Regions from separate parts of the Janthinobacterium foliorum genome, predicted to be linked through region 2. Evidence: predicted binding sites of a transcription regulator. Region 2 holds the regulator's gene; the other holds the start of a gene.
What was found. Region 2 encodes FliA, which starts transcription of late flagellar genes. Its sites were predicted from a motif close to CTAAAGTTTNNNNNNNNNNNGCCGNTA; they were not measured.
Positions count from the first base shown of each region.

Region 1: a site for FliA is predicted at 2,524-2,550, ahead of ACZ92H_RS24810 (DUF5610 domain-containing protein). Genes of this name have one in related genera too.

Region 1 covers NZ_CDXDQE010000015.1:61,532-65,728, reverse strand. The annotation lists gene ACZ92H_RS24820 (HPF/RaiA family ribosome-associated protein) at 119-496, shown strand; gene ACZ92H_RS24815 (GGDEF domain-containing protein) at 766-1,731, shown strand; gene ACZ92H_RS24810 (DUF5610 domain-containing protein) at 1,838-2,452, opposite strand; gene sbcB (exodeoxyribonuclease I) at 2,620-4,068, shown strand.
Region 2 covers NZ_CDXDQE010000001.1:583,823-588,019, forward strand. The annotation lists gene motD (flagellar motor protein MotD) at 1-754, opposite strand, end outside; gene ACZ92H_RS02650 (flagellar motor protein) at 760-1,506, opposite strand; gene ACZ92H_RS02655 (RNA polymerase sigma factor FliA) at 1,488-2,219, opposite strand; gene ACZ92H_RS02660 (MinD/ParA family ATP-binding protein) at 2,265-3,128, opposite strand; gene flhF (flagellar biosynthesis GTPase FlhF) at 3,121-4,197, opposite strand, start outside.

The sequences.
Region 1 (4,197 bases), on a different contig from region 2:
TACAGGGCGCAAGTACATGAGGCAAGAACCAGGCGCCGACGCGCCCCGGCAGCGGGTTTCACCCCTGCCATGCAAGGCGCCTGAGATGGGTTTTTTTTGAATTGACAGGAGTAAGCATATGCAAATCAATATTCATACCGACAGCACCATCGCCAACACCGCTGGACTGAACGAACATGTGCAATCCGTACTTGAAAACGCACTGAGCCGCTTCCGCGACAACCTGACCCGCATCGAAGTCCACCTCAGCGATACGAATGGCCCGAAAGGCGGCGCCGATGATATCCGCTGCGTCATGGAAGCCCGTGTCGCCGGCTACCAGCCGATTGCCGTCACCGAACAAAACGCCACCGTGCACCAATCCGTTGCCGGCGCCACCGACAAACTGAAACGCGCCATCGATAGCGCCCTGGGCCGCCTGCAAGACAGCAAACGCCACGCTACCGGCAAGAACGCCGTGATCGATGCGGCCGAAGCGGAAGAAACCGCCGAGTAATTCCCACCTGCAGCACCAGCCAGAGACGAGGCAGCCGTTCAAGGCTGCCTTTGCGCATCCGGCCCTCCTCTTTTGCCTTCCTGCGCGACAACAGTCATATCAAAACTGCAAGCATTTCAACTTATTAACGCGACAATGAAATAATTGTCGTATTTCTCACAGAAAGTTACTGGAAGCAAGCCTTTACCGTTACCGTAGAGGCAGCTTTACGCTATCATGAAGAGACCGGCGCGCTGCACGCGCGGCACGGGCTTTTTGAAAGTATGACTGTGGAACAGATCGGCAACTTCGGCGCTTCAGGCTGCAACATCGGCGATTTACAGCTATTTCGCGATGGAGCGGATAGCCGGACGGCCGCCATGCTGGCGCCCTGCCCCGTCATGCGCCTGGAAGCGGGCGAAGCCATCACCGACACGCGCGGCGCCAGTCTGTACATCGTCCTGCGCGGCTCGCTGGCCGTGGCCGCGGACACCCACACGGGCATGGATGACGGCACCGTCAGCAAGGTCTTGCCCGGCGAAAGCGTGGGCGAACAGTCCGTTCTCGACGAAGCGAGCAACCTGGCAGCTATTTCCGCATTGGAAGAAACCGATTTGCTGGTGATCGACGCGGCCATCGTCTGGGAATTGATCGAACAGTCGAACGGCCTGGCGCGCAACCTGTTGCGCCTGCTGTCCTTCCGCATCCGCGCCGCCAATGCCCTGCTGCGCCGGCGCCAGAAACTGGGCGAGTTCTACCGCCAGCTATCGATGGTCGACAGCCTGACGGGCTTGTACAACCGCGCCTGGCTGACGGACTTGCTGCCAAACATGATCGTCACGGCCCACGGCAGCGCCGCGCCCCTGTCGCTGGTGATGATAGACCTCGACCATTTCAAGCGCTTCAACGACACGCATGGCCACCAGGCGGGCGACCAGGCCCTGCGCATCGCCGCGCAAGTGCTGGGCGCGGCCCTGCGGCCCACGGATTTTGCCGTGCGCTACGGCGGCGAGGAACTCATGGTGATCTTGCCCGACACGAATGAACACGTGGCCCTGCGCGTGGCCGAGCGCCTGTGCGAGCGCATGCAGCAAGCCGTGATCTTTGCCGACATGCGCAGCGCGCTGCCGCACATCACGGGCTCCTTCGGCGTGGCCAGCCTGGCGCCGGAGCAGGACGACCACGGCCTGATCGCGGCGGCCGACGCGGCGCTGTACCGCGCCAAGGCCGGCGGACGCAACCGCGTAAGCACCTGATAAAAAGCCCATGGCGTCGTTGCACTGCCTCGTCGTACATTCGTACTGCCTTCGGCAATGCGCCTGGCCCTGCGCATTTTCTCAGCCGCTTACGGCGTAATAATAATCAGGCGGCCTTGCTGTCGGCTGGCTTGGCAGCATCATCCTTCTTGCTGCTGTGCGCTGCAACGAAGTCCGCGTAGCCCTTCTGCACCAGTTCATACGTCTTGTCGATATTGCCGGCGATATCGCCACCCAGCACTTTCAAGCCACCCAGGATGTCGCGCGCTTCCTTGAAGCCTTTTTCCATGCCGCCGCTGATGGTGTCCATGAACTTGCTCAGGGCCGCATCGTCGTCCAGGTCGGGATTCTGCTTCTTGAACGCGTCGAAAAAGCCCGTCGACAACGATACAATGCGGTTCGCCGTCGCTTCGGCGCTGTTGTCCTGCGACGCCGCGTTCTGGATCGCATCGTCGCCATACTGGCCTTTCAGCGCTTCATTGATGTTCGTGATGGCGGTCTTGTACAGCAGCGCCAGCGGCTCGTTTTCCGAACCGATCGACACGTTCAGCGATGCCTGCATGATGGAGGCATTCAATTGCAGTTTGCTGCGGTCGTTAACGCTCATTTCAGTGTTGCTGGCGTCCTTTTGCTGGACTTTTTCTTCCTTGCCGGCAGCACTGCTACTGACGGAACTCAGGGAAGAGGCGGAATTGGCGCCTGTGGCGATGGGAATTGACACGATAAGCCTCCTTGAACGGACAATGTATGCCACCATGCGGGAACCGCAACGATGACCATCCTCTCGTGTAGTATCGGCAGGTTTTCAGAAAACTGAAGCGGCGGCTGCGAACGGCCCGCAGAACCAGATAACACACCAGATAACAATTAAGCAAGCAACGACCATCAATGACTACCCAGACTTTCCTTTGGCACGACTACGAAACCTTTGGCGCCCAGCCGCGCCGCGACCGCCCGGCGCAGTTCGCCGCCATCCGCACGGACGCCGACCTGAACGAGATCGGCGAGCCCATCATGCTGTATTGCCAGCCTGCCAATGATTTCCTGCCCGACCCGCAATCGTGCCTGATCACGGGCATCACGCCGCAGCAATGCCTGCAGCTGGGCGTGCCCGAGCACCAGTTCGCCGCCACCATCGAGGCGGCCTTCTCGGAACCGGGCACCATCGGCGTGGGCTACAACACCATCCGCTTCGACGATGAAGTCACGCGCTTCCTGTTCTGGCGCAACCTGATCGATCCGTATGCGCGCGAATGGAAGAACCATTGCGGCCGCTGGGATATCCTCGACGTGGTGCGCATGACGCATGCGCTGCGCCCGGAAGGCATCGAATGGCCGAAGCGCGACGACGGCCAGACCAGTTTCAAACTGGAACACCTGAGCAAGGCCAACGGCCTGGTGCACGAAGCGGCGCACGATGCGCTGTCCGACGTGCGCGCCACCATCGCCCTGGCCCGCCTGATCAAGGAAAGGCAGCCGAAGCTGTTCGAATTCTGCCTGGCCCTGCACAAGAAGGACAAGGTCGCCAGCGAAATGGGCATGCACCTGGCCGCCGGCGAGCGCCAGCCTTTCCTGCACGTGTCCGGCATGTTCCCGGCCGAGCGGGGCTGCCTGGGCATCGTCTGGCCGCTGGCCACGCATCCGAGCAATAAAAACGAAATCCTCGTCTGGGATTGCGCCCATGACCCGCGCGAGCTGTTCGAACTGGACGCCGATACCATCCGCACGCGCCTGTTTACGCGCAAGGACGCCATGCCCGAAGGCATGACGCGCCTGCCCGTGAAAAGCGTGCACCTGAACAAGTCACCCATGCTGGTGGGCAACTTAAAGACCTTGTCGCCCGCCATGGCGGCGCAATGGGGCATCGACGTGGATGCCGCCAAGGTCAACGCCCGGCTGGCCGCCTCGGCGCCCAACATGGATGCGATCTGGGCCGAAGTGTTCCAGCGCCCGGGCGCCAGCACGGCCCTGGACGTGGATGAGGATTTGTACAATGGTTTTGTCAGCAACGATGACCGCCGCCTGCTCGAATCCCTGCGCCGCGACACGCCGGCCAAGCTGGCCACGGCCCGCCCGTCGTTCGCCGACGAGCGCCTGCAGGAACTGCTGTTCCGCTACCGCGCCCGCAATTTCCCGCAAACGCTGAGCGAAGCGGAAAGCCTGCGCTGGGAACAGCACCGCGCCGCCCGCCTGTTCGACGGCGACGGCGGTGCCCGCACCATCGAAATGCTGTTTACAGAAATCGATACCTTGTCGGAATCGGTCGATGAGCGGGGAGAAGAGATTCTGGGCGAGCTGTACGACTACGCGGAGCTGGTCGCGCCCATGCGCGATTAGTTACACCGAAGTCGGGTAGGTCGGATTAGCGAAGCGTAATCCGACAAGTGCCGACGACGACTCATGTCGGCTTACGCCATGCGGCCAAGCCGACCGACCAATGAACAATGCCGGGCTAGCCCGGCATTT
Region 2 (4,197 bases):
CCGTCGGCACCTCCGTCACTGTCTCGGGTATGCCGGACAGGATCGTCACGGCCACCCTGCGGTTGCGCGCGCGCCCTTCCGGCGTCTCGTTCGGCGCCACGGGAATGTTGTCGGCGTGGCCCACGGCCGTCAGGCGTGACGCCTGCACGCCGCTGGCGATGAACAGGCGCACCACGGCGCTGGCGCGCGCGGCGGACAATTCCCAGTTCGAGGCGAAGTTCGAATTGCTGATGGGCTGGACGTCCGTATGCCCTTCCACCTGCACGTCGTGCGCATCGTCCTTCAGCAGCACGGCGACGGCGCGCAGGGCCTGGTCCGACTCGGCCGTCAGGCGCGCCGCGCCCGGGTCGAACAGCACGCTGGCGTTGATTTCCACGCTGACGCCACGGCTCGTCTGCGTGACGCGCACCTTGCCTTCCTTCACCAGCGGCGCCAGGGTCGAGGTCAGGTCCTGCGCCAGGCGCGTCATGTGTTCGCGCTCGCGGCGGATGGCTTCCGTGCGGCGTTTCAGGGCGGGGTTCGGCAGCGGGATGGCTTGCGGCGCTTCCATGACGATGGGCGGCGCGCCCTTTTCCAGGCTAAAGGCCTGGCCGATGGCATTCTGGAAGACGCGGTACTTGCCCTCGTTGACTTGCGAAATGGCGTACATGACGACGAAAAAGGCGAACAGCAGGGTGATGAAGTCGGCGTACGAGATCAGCCAGCGGTCCTGATTGTCCGGTTCCTCGTCATACTTCCTGCGCGCGCGCCGCATCATGGTCAGTGCTCGTGCAGCAGGCTGGAAACGCGCTCTTCGATGATGCGCGTATGGTCGCCGGTGGCGATGTCATACATGACGGCGGCCGTGATCTCATACTGCAGCACGCGGCGCGTGACGATGGCCTTGAGTTTATTGGCCACCGGCAGGAACAGCAGGTTGGCCAGCCCCACGCCGTAGATGGTGGAGACGAAGGCGACGGCGATGCCGCCGCCCAGCTTGCTGGGATCGGTGAGGTTTTCCATCACGTGGATCAGGCCCAGCACGGCGCCCAGGATGCCGATGGTGGGCGAATAGCCGGCCGCCGATTCCCACACCTTGACGGCCTGGCGCTCGGCCAGCTCGTAGGCGGTGATTTCCACGTCGAGCAGCTGGCGCAGCTTGTCGGGCGCGATGCCGTCGACGATCATGCGCAAGCCCTTGGCATTGAAGCGGTCGGCCGTGTTTTCCATCAGGCGCTCGAGGGCCAGCGGGCCGTCGCGGCGCGCCGTCAGGCTCCATTGCCCGATGTCGCGCGCCAGCGCGGCTCGCGTGTCGGCCGGCGGCAAGAACACCCAGCGCAGCATTTCCAGGCCGCGCACGAAGGTGCGCAGCCGCGTTTGCAGCAGCACGGCGCCGAAGGTGCCGATGACCACGATGGCGAAGGCGGCCGGCTGCAGCAGGGAGGCCATCTTGCCGCCTTCCAGTGCCTGGCCGACCAGCAGGCCCGCCAGCGCCAGCGCCAGCCCGATTACGCTGGACCAGTCCACGCCTGCTCCCTCAAGGTTGCGCGCAGGCGCGCGACGGCCTGGGTATGCAGCTGCGAGACGCGCGATTCCGACACGCCCATCACCGCGCCGATCTCCTTCAGGTTCAGCTCTTCTTCGTAGTACAGGCCCATGAGTATTTTCTCGCGTGGCGGCAGCGCGTCGATGGCATCGATCACGGATTGCCGGAAGTCGGTATCGAGCAGGGAACGCAAGGGGTCGCTGTCCTCGTCCACGCAGTGGCGGTCGAGGAAGCTGTCATTGCCGTCCGGATCATGAAAATCTTCGTAGTACACCAGCTGGTGGCCGCCGCCGTCGCCCAGCATTTCCTGGTAGTCGGCCAGCGACATTTTCAGCAGCTTGGCCACTTCCGACTCCGTCGGCGGGTGGCCCAGGCGCTGCTGCAGGATGCTCATCGCCTCTTCGATCTTGCGCATGTTCTGGCGCATGCTGCGCGGCAGCCAGTCGCTGGTGCGCAATTCGTCGAGCATGGCCCCGCGGATGCGCAGCACGGCATAGGTCTCGAACTGCGCGCCATGCGTTTCCTCATAGCGGCTGATGGCGTCCAGCAGGCCGATCATGCCGGCCTGGATCAGGTCATCGACCTCGACCGAAGGCGGCAATTTCGCCTTCATATGGTGGGCCAGACGCTTCACCAGCGGAATATGCTCCGTCAGCAAATAGTCCTTGTTCGATTTCCCTTTGACCGTGTACATAGGCTGCTTATTGTTTTCTCGTCTTATCTGATGCTACGGTTGCTGTCAGGCGCTGAAATGGTGGGCGCTCCCCGTCTGGCACAAGGTGGAACCGAGCACCGGCGCCGCCGAACGCACCAGCCGCTCGGCCAGACCGCGAAACGCCACCGAAGCGCCCGCCAGCGGAAACGCATCGACCACGCTGCGGCCCAGGCGCGCCGCGCGGTGCAGATACTCATCGGCTGGCACCGAGCCCATCGAGGTCAGTTTCACGGCCAGATAGCGGCTCGCCGCCTGCGCCATATTATCGTATACCACTTTTGCCTCGGATTCGGAAGCGCCGGTGACAAGAATGCCGAACGGGCGGCGTCCCAGTTCCTGGTTCAGGCGCTTGATCAGGCAGTAGGCCGCCTTGATCGAATTGGCGCTGTTCGACACTTGCACGACGATATCCGAAGACGCCATCAGCGGCACGGGGAAGCACTCGCCCTGCTCCGCCACCACGCCGTCGACCAGCACGATACCGCTCTGGCGCGCCAGCACCTCGAAGGTCTTGCCCAGGCGGCGCGTGTCGTCGTCGCCCGCATAGTCGTGGCTATCCATCAGATGGTTGCGCGCCCCCATGTAGGCCACGCCGAAGCCCTGCGGCACCTGGTGGATCACCTGGTTCAGGCCGCACTGCTGGCGCGCCACGTCGAGCAGGCTGGCGCCATGCGCCAGGCCCAGGCGCGCTGCCACGCCTTCGCTGCCGCCGCTGGCGTCGACCAGCAGCACTTCATTGCCGCCATAGGCCAGCGACGCGCCCAGGTTGACCAGCATGGCGCCCTTGTCATCCTGCGGCGTGGCCGACAGGAACGTCATGACGCGCGGCTGCGGGCCGGCCAGCATGCGGCGCAGGCCTTCGGCCTGGTCGAAATCGAAATTAGCCAAGATGCACCCCGCGTGCTTCATTGTTGCGGGCGGCCGCCTGCGCCATCAGCAGCGGCAGTTCGGCGTCGGAAAACTGCGTCGCCGCCGCATCGCGCTTGAGCTTGAAGGCGCGGTCGATCAGGTAGCCGCGGTCGGCCAGGTACAGGTCTTCCGGCACGCGCTGGCCGTTCGACACATAAAACAGGTTGAGTTTCTGGCGGATCACCACGTCGAGCACGTTGCCGATCGACGCCGCCTCATCGAGCTTGGTCATGATGCAGCCGGCCAGGCCGCTGCCCTGGTAGGCGCGCACCACTTCGTTGAGGGTTTCCTGCGTCGCCGTCGAGTTCAGGCACAGCAGGCGTTTCACGTCGGCGCCGGCGCCCGACAGCATGGCCACCTGCTCCGTCACCATCTGGTCGCGCTGGCTCACGCCCACCGTATCGATCAGCACCGTGTGCTTGTTCTTGAGTTCCTTCAGGGCGATGCGCAAGTCCGCCTCGTCCTTGACGGAATGCACCATCACGCCGAGGATCTTGCCGTAGATGCGCAGCTGCTCGTGCGCGCCGATACGGTAGGCATCCGTGGTAATCAGGGCCAGCTTCTCCGGGCCGTGGCGCATCACGCAGCGGGCCGCCAGCTTGGCCGTGCTGGTGGTCTTGCCCACACCGGTCGGGCCGACCAGGGCAAACACGCCGCCCTGCTCCAGCATGGCGTCTTCATTGGCCACGGTGTTCAGGTTGCGGCTGAGGACAGTCTTGATCCAGCGCATGCTTTGCGCGCCATCCAGGCCGGCGGGCAGCTTGTCGATCAGGTAGCGCGCCAGGCTGGCCGAGAAGCCGGCCGCCAGCATTTCGCGCAGCACCACGGCTTTTTGCGGCTCGCGCTGCTGCGTCGAGCCCCACGAGATTTCCGCCAGCTGGGTTTCCATCATGCCGCGCATGGCGCGGATTTCATTCATCATGCCGCTCATCTCGGCGGCGGCGTTCTCTTTCACGTGCGCCAGCGCGCTGGCCATCATCTGCTGCATGCGGGCCATGTCCATGGGCTCGGCGGCTGGCTGGCGCGGCGCGGCGGCACGCGGCGCGGC